DNA from 2 places in the Variovorax sp. PBS-H4 genome. Region 2 is predicted to be linked to the other one. Evidence: riboswitches for the same ligand, from Rfam matches in the RefSeq annotation. Region 2 holds a riboswitch; the other holds the start of a gene.
What was found. A riboswitch is a leader RNA that binds a small molecule or an ion and turns the genes downstream of it on or off. The one in region 2 is predicted to bind glycine.

Region 1 (4,369 bases), 2.2 Mb from region 2:
CGCGCAGCACGCGGTCAACGAGCTGGCGCAGAAGCTCACCGAGAAGGGCGTGACGGTGAAGTACGCGATCCACCCGGTGGCCGGGCGCATGCCGGGGCACATGAACGTGCTGCTGGCGGAGGCCGAGGTGCCCTACGACCAGGTGTTCGAGATGGAGGACATCAACGGCGAGTTCGCGCAGGCCGACGTGGCGATCATCCTGGGGGCCAACGACGTGGTGAACCCGGCCGCGCTCACCAAGGGCACGCCGATCTACGGCATGCCGATCCTGGAGGCCTACAAGGCCAAGACGGTGATCGTGAACAAGCGCAGCATGGCCGCGGGCTATGCCGGGCTGGACAACGAGCTGTTCTACATGGACAAGACCATGATGGTCTTCGGCGACGCCAAGAAGGTGGTCGAGGACATGGGCAAGGCGATCGAGTAAGAGCAGTCAAGCTGCACGCACGTGTTGAACCGCGTGCGTGCAGCAGGCAGGTCGTCAGCGCTGCAGCCAAGGGGTGGATGAGGCAGGCTGCCGGATGCCTTTCGTCCCGTCGTGCAGCCCGGTGAACGCGAAGTCCACCTCGGGCGCGAGCCCGCTCACGATGCGCGCGATCGATTTGCCCGAGCCGCAGGCGTGCGTCCATCCCAGCGTGCCATGGCCGGTGTTGAGGAACAGGTTCGGCAGCTTTGTTTTTCCGATCAGCGGCACGTTGCTCGGCGTTGCCGGCCGCAGGCCAGTCCAGAACTGGGCCTGGCGGGTATCGCCGGCGCCCGGGAACAGTTCTTCGACGCGCCGCACGATGGCTTCGCAGCGCACGCGGTTCAGGTCGCGGTCGTAGCCATTGAGCTCAGCCGTGCCGGCGATGCGCAGGCGGTCGCCGCTCTCGGAGGTGTAGCGCGAGAACACCAGCTTGTATTCGTCGTCGGTCAGGGAGACCTGGTGCGCTTTCGATGCGTCCTTGACAGGCAGCGTCACCGAATAGCCCTTGGCCGGGTAGATCGGCAGCTTGATGCCGAGCGGTGCGGCGTACAGCGGGCTCAGCGAGCCCATCGCCAGCACGAAGGCATCGCCGCGGATGCGCTGGAAGCGGCCTTCGTCGTCCGTCGCTTCCACATGGTCGATGCTGCCGCCGGATTCGCGCAGCGCGGTCACGGTGTGGCTCATGAGGAAGTTCACGCCGGCCGCGGACGCAAGCCTGACCAGTTCGCGCGCAAAGCGGTTGGCGTCGCCTGATTCGTCCTCGGCCGTGTAGGTAGCCCCCGCCAGGTGAGAGCGGATGTGGGCCAGTGCGGGCTCGATCTCCACCGCCTTGTCCGCCGAGATCACCTGCCGCTCGCAGCCCAGCGCGCGCATCTGCTCAGCCGGCTTCAACGCCCCATCGAATTCCTTCTGCGTCGTATAGAAGTGCAGGATGCCCTGGGTGCGCTGGTGATAGGCAAGGCCGGTTTCGCGGCGCAACTGCTGCAGCGTTTCGCGGCTGTAGGTGCCCAGCCGCACGATCTGCTCGATGTTGTGGCGCGTGCGCGCCGGCGTGCATTCGCGCAGGAACTGCAGGCCCCAGAGCCACTGGCGCATGTCTGCCCGGATGCGGAACAGGAGCGGCGCATCTTCCTTGCCGAGCCATTGCAGCACCTTGAGCGGCGCACTCGGGTTGGCCCAGGGTTCGGCGTGGCTGACGGAGATCTGGCCGCCATTGGCAAAGCTGGTTTCGGCAGCCGGTGTGGCCTGCCGGTCGACCACGGTCACTTCGTGGCCGAGTTGCTGGAGGTAGTAAGCGGAAGTCACGCCGAGCAGGCCGGCACCAAGAACGATCACGCGCATTTCATGCACCTTTGAGGTTGCAGCGCTCGAACGCAACGGAAACGGAAGCTCGAAAAGAAAGCAACCGGACCATGCGTCCAAGTTGCCGCTCCCCCTGTCCTCGGTACCTGAGAGATTCGCCCGCTGCGCCCGCAGCGGGTTTGCTCCTTCGGTGCATCACGTGGTGTGATGGCTCTCCAGACGGCTTTGACAGTTGATGCAGTACAGGCTCGTTGTTGCGAGCGGACCTGAGCGTTTATGGGAGTTTGCGCCTTCGGTGGGGCCGCCTCGCAGCGGCCCGCTCTCCTGCAGTGAGGCAGATTGTAGAGGGCGCGGCCCGCACCGCCAAGCGCTTCTGCGCGCCGGGTACCCGCATCCGGCGGGGCGCTCGGCGCTTGGGTAATCCCGCCCCCGACGCTCCCCGCGTTCTGTGACGATGCGCACCTGAAACCCGAACATGCGCCATGCGAACGCCCCAGCCTCACGCGTTGCGATCCTTCATCCTTCTCTATGTGTTGCTGTACGCATCATTCGGGGTGGCGTCGCCCTTCTGGCCTCGCTTTTTCGAAACGCGAGGGATGTCACCCGAGCAGATCGGGCTTCTGCTGGGACTCGGGACCATCGTACGGCTGATTGCCGGCCCGGTTGCAGCGCGCCTGGCAGATCGCTTGGAGCGGTTGAGTCACGTGCTGGCCGCCGCTGCGGCCCTTGCTGCCTGCCTTGCACTTGGGCTTCCCTGGGTCGGCGGGTTCTGGATCTTTCTGGTCGTCCGGCTCTGCCATGAAGCTGCGCTCACACCAACCACGTCGCTTGCCGACGCCTTGGCGCTGGATGCTTCGAAGTCGGCCGCTTCATCCGCAACGAGGTTCGAATATGGCTGGGTACGAGGTGCGGCATCGGCCGCCTTCGTGTTCGGAACGCTGGTCGCTGGCCAAGTCATCGGCTGGACGGCACTCACATCGATCGCATGGATGCATGGGACACTCCTTCTGCTCGCAGCAGCAAGCACCATGCTGCTGCCAGCGCGGGGTGACAACACCCGCGTCGCCCCTGAACGATCATCCTTCGCGGCCATCGGGGAACTGCTGGGGATCGTCGTGTTCCGGCGCATGCTCCTCATCGCGGCCCTGGTCTACGGCAGCCATGCCATGCATGACGCATTCGCTGTCATCCGATGGAACGCAGCAGGCGTGAGCCAGGCCACGATCAGTGTCCTGTGGTCCGAAGCCGTTGTCGCGGAGGTCCTGGTCTTCGTGTTCATCGGACCTCGATGGCTCGATTCGCTCGGGTCGAGTGGTGCAGCTGCGATCGCGTGCACGGCGGCTGTCGTGCGATGGCTCGTGGTGGCGTCTTCGACCGATCCCTGGGCGCTGGCACTCGTACAGCCCCTGCATGGATTGACGTTTGCGCTTCTGCATCTCGCGTGTATGCGCCTCATGGGCACCACCGTGCCTCGGCATCTTGCCGCGACCGGCCAAGCCATGTATGCACTCGGACCAGGACTGGTGACAGCGCTTCTGACCATGTCGACCGGAATGCTCTATGCACGCCTCGGAGCCGGCGGCTTCCTGCTAATGGCGCTGTTGCCCGCCATTGCTTTGCCGCTGTGCCTGGGCCTGAAATTCTCGGCGCGGCGTCAAAGCAGGGGAGAGGGCTGATGACGATCCGCAAGGGTCCGTGGCCAGCTCCGATGTGCGGGCAAAAAGGGCTTGTCACCCGTTTGCGCGATATGTAGTATGCACTTCATGAAAATGTAGCGAAGGCTACATGAACTGGAATTGACTGCCACCCAACTGGAAGGCGCCCGACGATGATTCCGAACACAGCGGTCGACGCGTTCTCGGCCAAGGGAATTTCAGAGCCGACGGCCATAACGGCCCGCAACACCGCGGTGCTCGTGGTGGACATGGAGAACGACTTCTGCGTGGAAGGCGGCGCCATGGTGCTGCCCGGCTACGAAAAGCTGATCGGACCACAGCTCGCAGTCATCGACGCGGCGCGCGAGGCCGGAGGCCCGATCGTGTTCATCACCGATGCGCACCGCCCGGGGGTGCATCGCGACCGCGAGTTCCTCAAGCGGTCCCGCCATTGCATCGAAGGCACCTGGGGCGCGCGCGTGGTGGATGCCCTGAAGGCGCGTCCCGACGACCACTACGTCATCAAGCGCCGCTATTCGGGTTTCTTCGGCACCGACCTCGACATGACATTGAAGGACCTCGAAGTCGACAGCGTCGTCGTGATGGGCGTGGTCACCAACATCTGCGTGCGGTCGACGGTACACGACGCCTTCTTCCTCGGCTACCGCGTGTTCGTGCCCGAAGACTGCGTGGCCGCACCGTCGGCGCGCGAGCAGACGTCTTCGCTCTTCGACATCGCCACCAGTTTCGGCTGGGTCACCGATTCGACCGAGGTGGCACGCGCCTATTCCGGCGGCGGCCTGGTCGGCAATCGATTCGAATTCGCCTGACGCGCCGGCGGTCCATCCGAACGGCGCCTGCATGGCCCGGGTTTCTTCTCTTCAGCGTTCAACCTCTGGAGCTTCTCGCATGCATGCCCCACTCGTCATCTCGCCGCGCCGGCGCA
Region 2 (4,369 bases):
TTGGGCAGGCTCCGTGATCTTCATCTTGAAGAACCAGCCTTCGCCTTCGGGCGCGCTGTTGGCCAGCGAGGGATCGGCACGCAGCGCCTCGTTGACCTCGGTGACCTCGCCGGCGACCGGCATGAACACGTCGGCCGCTGCCTTGACCGACTCGACCACGCCGGCGACCTCGCCCTGCGCATAGCCTTGGCCGACCTGCGGCAGATCGACGAAGACCACGTCGCCCAGCGCGTCCTGCGCATGCAGCGTGATGCCCACGGTCGCGGTGTCGCCCTCGGCGTTCACCCACTCGTGGTCCTTGGTGTACTTGATGGTCATGGAATGGCTCCTGGGGAAGAAATGGAAACTTGAAGGGTGACGTCGAACAGCGGGCCTTCAGCCTCGGTAGTAGCGCGCGGGAACGAAGGGCAGGGTGCTGACCTCCATCGCCACCGGCTTGCCGCGCACGATGGCCTGGATTCGGGTGCCGGGCGCTGCGTACGCAAGCGCCACATAGCCCATTGCGATCGGCCGATCCACCGTGGGGCCGAGCAGCCCGCTGGTGACCCGCCCGATATCGACGCCCTCGAAGGATTGCAGCAGCGTGCCGTCGCGCACCGGTACGCGCTCCAGCGCCACCAGTCCGACGCGCTTGCGCGTGAGCGTCTCGTGGTCGAGATGGCCCGCGGTGCCGGCGTCTGCCGTGAGCTGCGCCAGCACGCGGTCCGCCCCCGGAAAGCCGCCTTCTCGCGCGCCGCCGCTGCGCCGCACCTTCTGGATCGCCCAGTTGAGCGAGGCCTCGACCGGGCTGGTGGTGGTGTCGATGTCGTTGCCGTAGAGGCACAGGCCGGCTTCCAGCCGCAGCGAGTTGCGTGCCCCCAGGCCGACGGGCTGTACTTCGGGCTGCGCCAGCAGCAGCCGGGCCAGGGCCTCCGCATCGTTTGCGGCAACCGAGATCTCGAAGCCGTCCTCGCCGGTGTAGCCGCTGCGGGTCGCGAAGGCCGCGATGCCGCCGATCTGCACCGCGCCGCCGGTCATGAAGACGAATCGCTCGATGCCGGGCGACAGGCGTGCCAGCACGGCCGCGGCCTGGGGCCCCTGCAGGGCAAGCAGGGCGTGATCGGGCATCGGCTGCACCTGGCAGCGCTGTCCGATGCTGGCCTGGATGTGCGCGATGTCGCCCGCCTTGCACGCGCCGTTGACGATCACGAAGATCGAATCGTGCCCCTCGTTGAAGAACATCAGGTCATCGAGGATGCCGCCCTCGTCGTTCAGCAACAGGCCGTAGCGTTGCTTGCCGGGCGAAAGGCCGATCACGTCGACCGGCATCAGGGTCTCGAAGGCGGCAGCGGCTTCGGCCCCCACCAGGCGCAGCTGGCCCATGTGGGAAATGTCGAACAGGCCGGCCGAAGTGCGCGTGTGTCTGTGCTCGGCCATCAGGCCGGCGGGGTATTGCACCGGCATCGAGTAGCCCGCAAAGGGCACCATGCGGGCGCCGAGCTCGATGTGCAGGTCGTGCAGCGGGGTCTTTTGCAGATCGTCGGAAGCGGAGGCCAAGGCACTCTCCATCAGGTCAGGGGCAGTCCGGATCCATGGCAGTCAAGCCATGGGCCACCCCTGCTGTCCGCTTTACCTGAGAGATTCGCCCCACGATCGGGGTTTGCTCCTTCGGTGGGCGACCCTCGCTTCAATACAAAGCGCCGCCTCTCTCCAGCAAGGAAACGCCCGCAACCTCGGGCGCCTCGTCAGTCCTTTTGCCTGAGCGTTCGGGCCTCGTTCAATGGGCCCTGCGCCTTCGGCGGCCCCACCTCCGGGGCTCTCTCCTGACCGGGCGAGTGTAAGGGAAAGGGCCTTACGAACGCTCCAGCCGCAGCCGGCGCAGCAGGAATTTCTCCCAAAGCTTGTCCGCGAGGAACTGCAGGGAGCGCCGGATGTGCTCGCGTGCGTTGCGGGCGTCATAAGGCGAGCGGATGTCGGCGCCGAGCTGCCGGGCGCGCAGGCTCAGCATGTGCTCCGACAGGCAGCAGCGCGCCTTCATGCGCAGGTCCTCGAAGTTCTCGGGGCCCAGCGGGCTGGCCTTGTGCCATTCGTGGTCCCACTTGAAGCGGCGCTTTTTCTGCACGCCCTGGCCGTCGTCGCTGATGAGCCAGGCGGACACGAAATCGACATAGGCCTCGCCCACATGGTCGCGGAAGACGCCCCGTTCCGGCTCGAAGCGCTCGTTGACCAGCGAATCGAGCAGCGCGTTGCCCGGCGAGAGCGTACCCAGCCGGTGGCGCAGGGTGTCGTTCATGGCGAAGCAGTAGGTCGACACCCATTCGAGCAGTGGTCCCATGGGCGTCATGGTCGAGCGCGGGAAGTCGTTGATCTCGCCGAACAGCCAGGGGCCCGGGTGCAGCGCGAGCTTGCCGATCTCGCCGCCGAAGCGCTCCAGCCGGCGCTCGCTCCAGGCGTGGTTGAGGGCGACCGTGTCGTTCGAGAAGAGCCAGACATCCGGCTGCTCGCCTCGGGAGAGCAATGTCTCGACGCCGCGGTCCCAGCCGGAGAACTCCCGGTTGCTGTTGTCGCCCGGGACCACCAGGCCCTGCTCCGAAGCCATGCCGGTCGCGCTTTCGGCCGGCCTGGGGCGGGCGTTGTCGACGATCACGCTCGAGAAGCGGTCGCCGTCCTGGGCGAGGCGGGTTCGCAGCCTTTCCAGGACCTGGAGCGAACGGTCGCGGTGCTGGTCGCCGAATTCCAAGTGAACGAAACCGTAGCTTGTCATGCGTGCAGGGAGAGAAGAAATCAGGTGCGGCGGGGCTCAACCCCATGCGTTGCGCGGCCTTGCGAGCTGCGCAAATGTTAGTGCCTTGATGCAGAAAGCGACGATGCTGTCAGCAAGAGCGGGGAAACCCCAAGCCTATTCACGAACGAGGGGTCGCGTTTGTCAGCGAAGACGCCGTATGGCCGACCGCCCTGTAACCCGTTGTTCTCACGACCGCACGCCTCCTCGCAAGGCGCGCAGGTTGAACGCGGACCGAACGGGCTCGGGCCGCCGTGCCTGGACTACCTCGAATAGACCAGGTCTCGCAGCCCCAGCGAAATGCCCGGCACGTAAGTGATGACCATCAGGCAGGCCAGGATTACCAGTACGAAGGGAACCAGGTGCGCGACCATGCGGTCGAGCGAGATGCGAGCGACCGTGCAGGCTGCGAACAGGTTGACCCCGAAAGGCGGCGTGATCATGCCCAGCGCCAGGTTGACCACCATCACCAGCCCGAAGTGCACCGGGTCGATGCCGAAGTGCATCGCCACCGGCGCGAGGATCGGCGCCAGCACGATGATCGCGGCGCTGGTTTCGATGAACATGCCGATGACGAAGAGCGCGGCGTTGACGCCGAGCAGGAACATGGCCGGCGACTTCAGCACGGCCTCGAGCCAGTGGCCGATCGCCTCGGGCACGCCGGCGCGAGTGATCAGGAAGGCGAACAGGCCGGCGTTGGCGATGATGAACATGATCACCGACGACGAGATCACCGACTTGCGCAGTACGGCGTAGAGCTGTGGCAGCTTGATCTCGCGGTAGATCAGCATGCCGACGACGAGGGCGTAGAGCACGGCCACGGCAGAGGCTTCGGTGGGCGTGAAGATGCCGCCGTAGATGCCGCCAAGAATGATCACCGGCATCAGCAGTGCCCAGCCCGCTCGCCAGGTGGCCACGCCGACACTCAGCCGGCCGTCGCCGTCGTTCTTGCCGAGGCCCTTGAACTTGCAGTAGACATAGACGAAGGCCATCAGCGCCAGGCTGATCAGGATGCCGGGGCCGAACCCGGCGATGAACAGCTCGCCGATCGACACCTCGGCGCTCACACCGTAGAGGATCATCGGGATCGAGGGCGGGATGATCACGCCCAGCTCCGCGCTCGTGGCCTGCAGCGCCGCCGCGTAGCTGGTCGGGTAGCCGTGCTTGATCAGCGCCGGGATCAGGATGGCGCCGATGGCGAAGGTGGTGGCGACCGAAGAGCCCGACACCGCGGCGAAGATCATGCAGGTCAGTACGCACGTCATGGGGAGGCCGCCTTGCACGCCACCCACCAGGCTCTTGGCGAACTCCACCAGGCGGCGCGAGATGCCACCGGTCTCCATCAGGTTGCCGGCCAGGATGAAGAAGGGGATGGCCGCGAGCGGAAACTTGTTGATCGCGTTGAACATCTCCTTGACGGAGATCAGCATGTTCGCGTTCGAGGCCTGGATACCGACGATGGAGGCCAGGCCGATCGAGACGGCGACGGAGATGGTGAGTGCGAAGCACACCACCATCGTGGTGATCATGACGGGGGTCATGGAGCCCCCACGCTTGTTGCCGTGCTCATTGCGCAGTCTCCAGTTCCTGCCGCTGCGGATCGAGCAG

Region 1: linked by a shared signal. The riboswitch ahead of E5CHR_RS24405 (D-amino acid dehydrogenase) and the one ahead of gcvT (glycine cleavage system aminomethyltransferase GcvT) in region 2 are both predicted to bind glycine.

The regions. Positions count from the first base shown of each region.
Region 1 covers NZ_LR594675.1:5,110,904-5,115,272, reverse strand. The annotation lists gene E5CHR_RS24410 (NAD(P)(+) transhydrogenase (Re/Si-specific) subunit beta) at 1-427, shown strand, start outside; gene E5CHR_RS24405 (D-amino acid dehydrogenase) at 482-1,807, opposite strand; glycine riboswitch at 1,892-1,997, opposite strand; glycine riboswitch at 2,002-2,105, opposite strand; gene E5CHR_RS24400 (MFS transporter) at 2,251-3,444, shown strand; gene E5CHR_RS24395 (cysteine hydrolase family protein) at 3,597-4,253, shown strand; gene E5CHR_RS24390 (substrate-binding protein) at 4,333-4,369, shown strand, end outside.
Region 2 covers NZ_LR594675.1:2,959,438-2,963,806, forward strand. The annotation lists gene gcvH (glycine cleavage system protein GcvH) at 1-318, opposite strand, end outside; gene gcvT (glycine cleavage system aminomethyltransferase GcvT) at 376-1,548, opposite strand; glycine riboswitch at 1,590-1,703, opposite strand; glycine riboswitch at 1,716-1,815, opposite strand; gene E5CHR_RS13905 (hypothetical protein) at 1,832-2,719, opposite strand; gene E5CHR_RS13910 (TRAP transporter large permease) at 3,025-4,302, opposite strand; gene E5CHR_RS13915 (TRAP transporter small permease) at 4,328-4,369, opposite strand, start outside.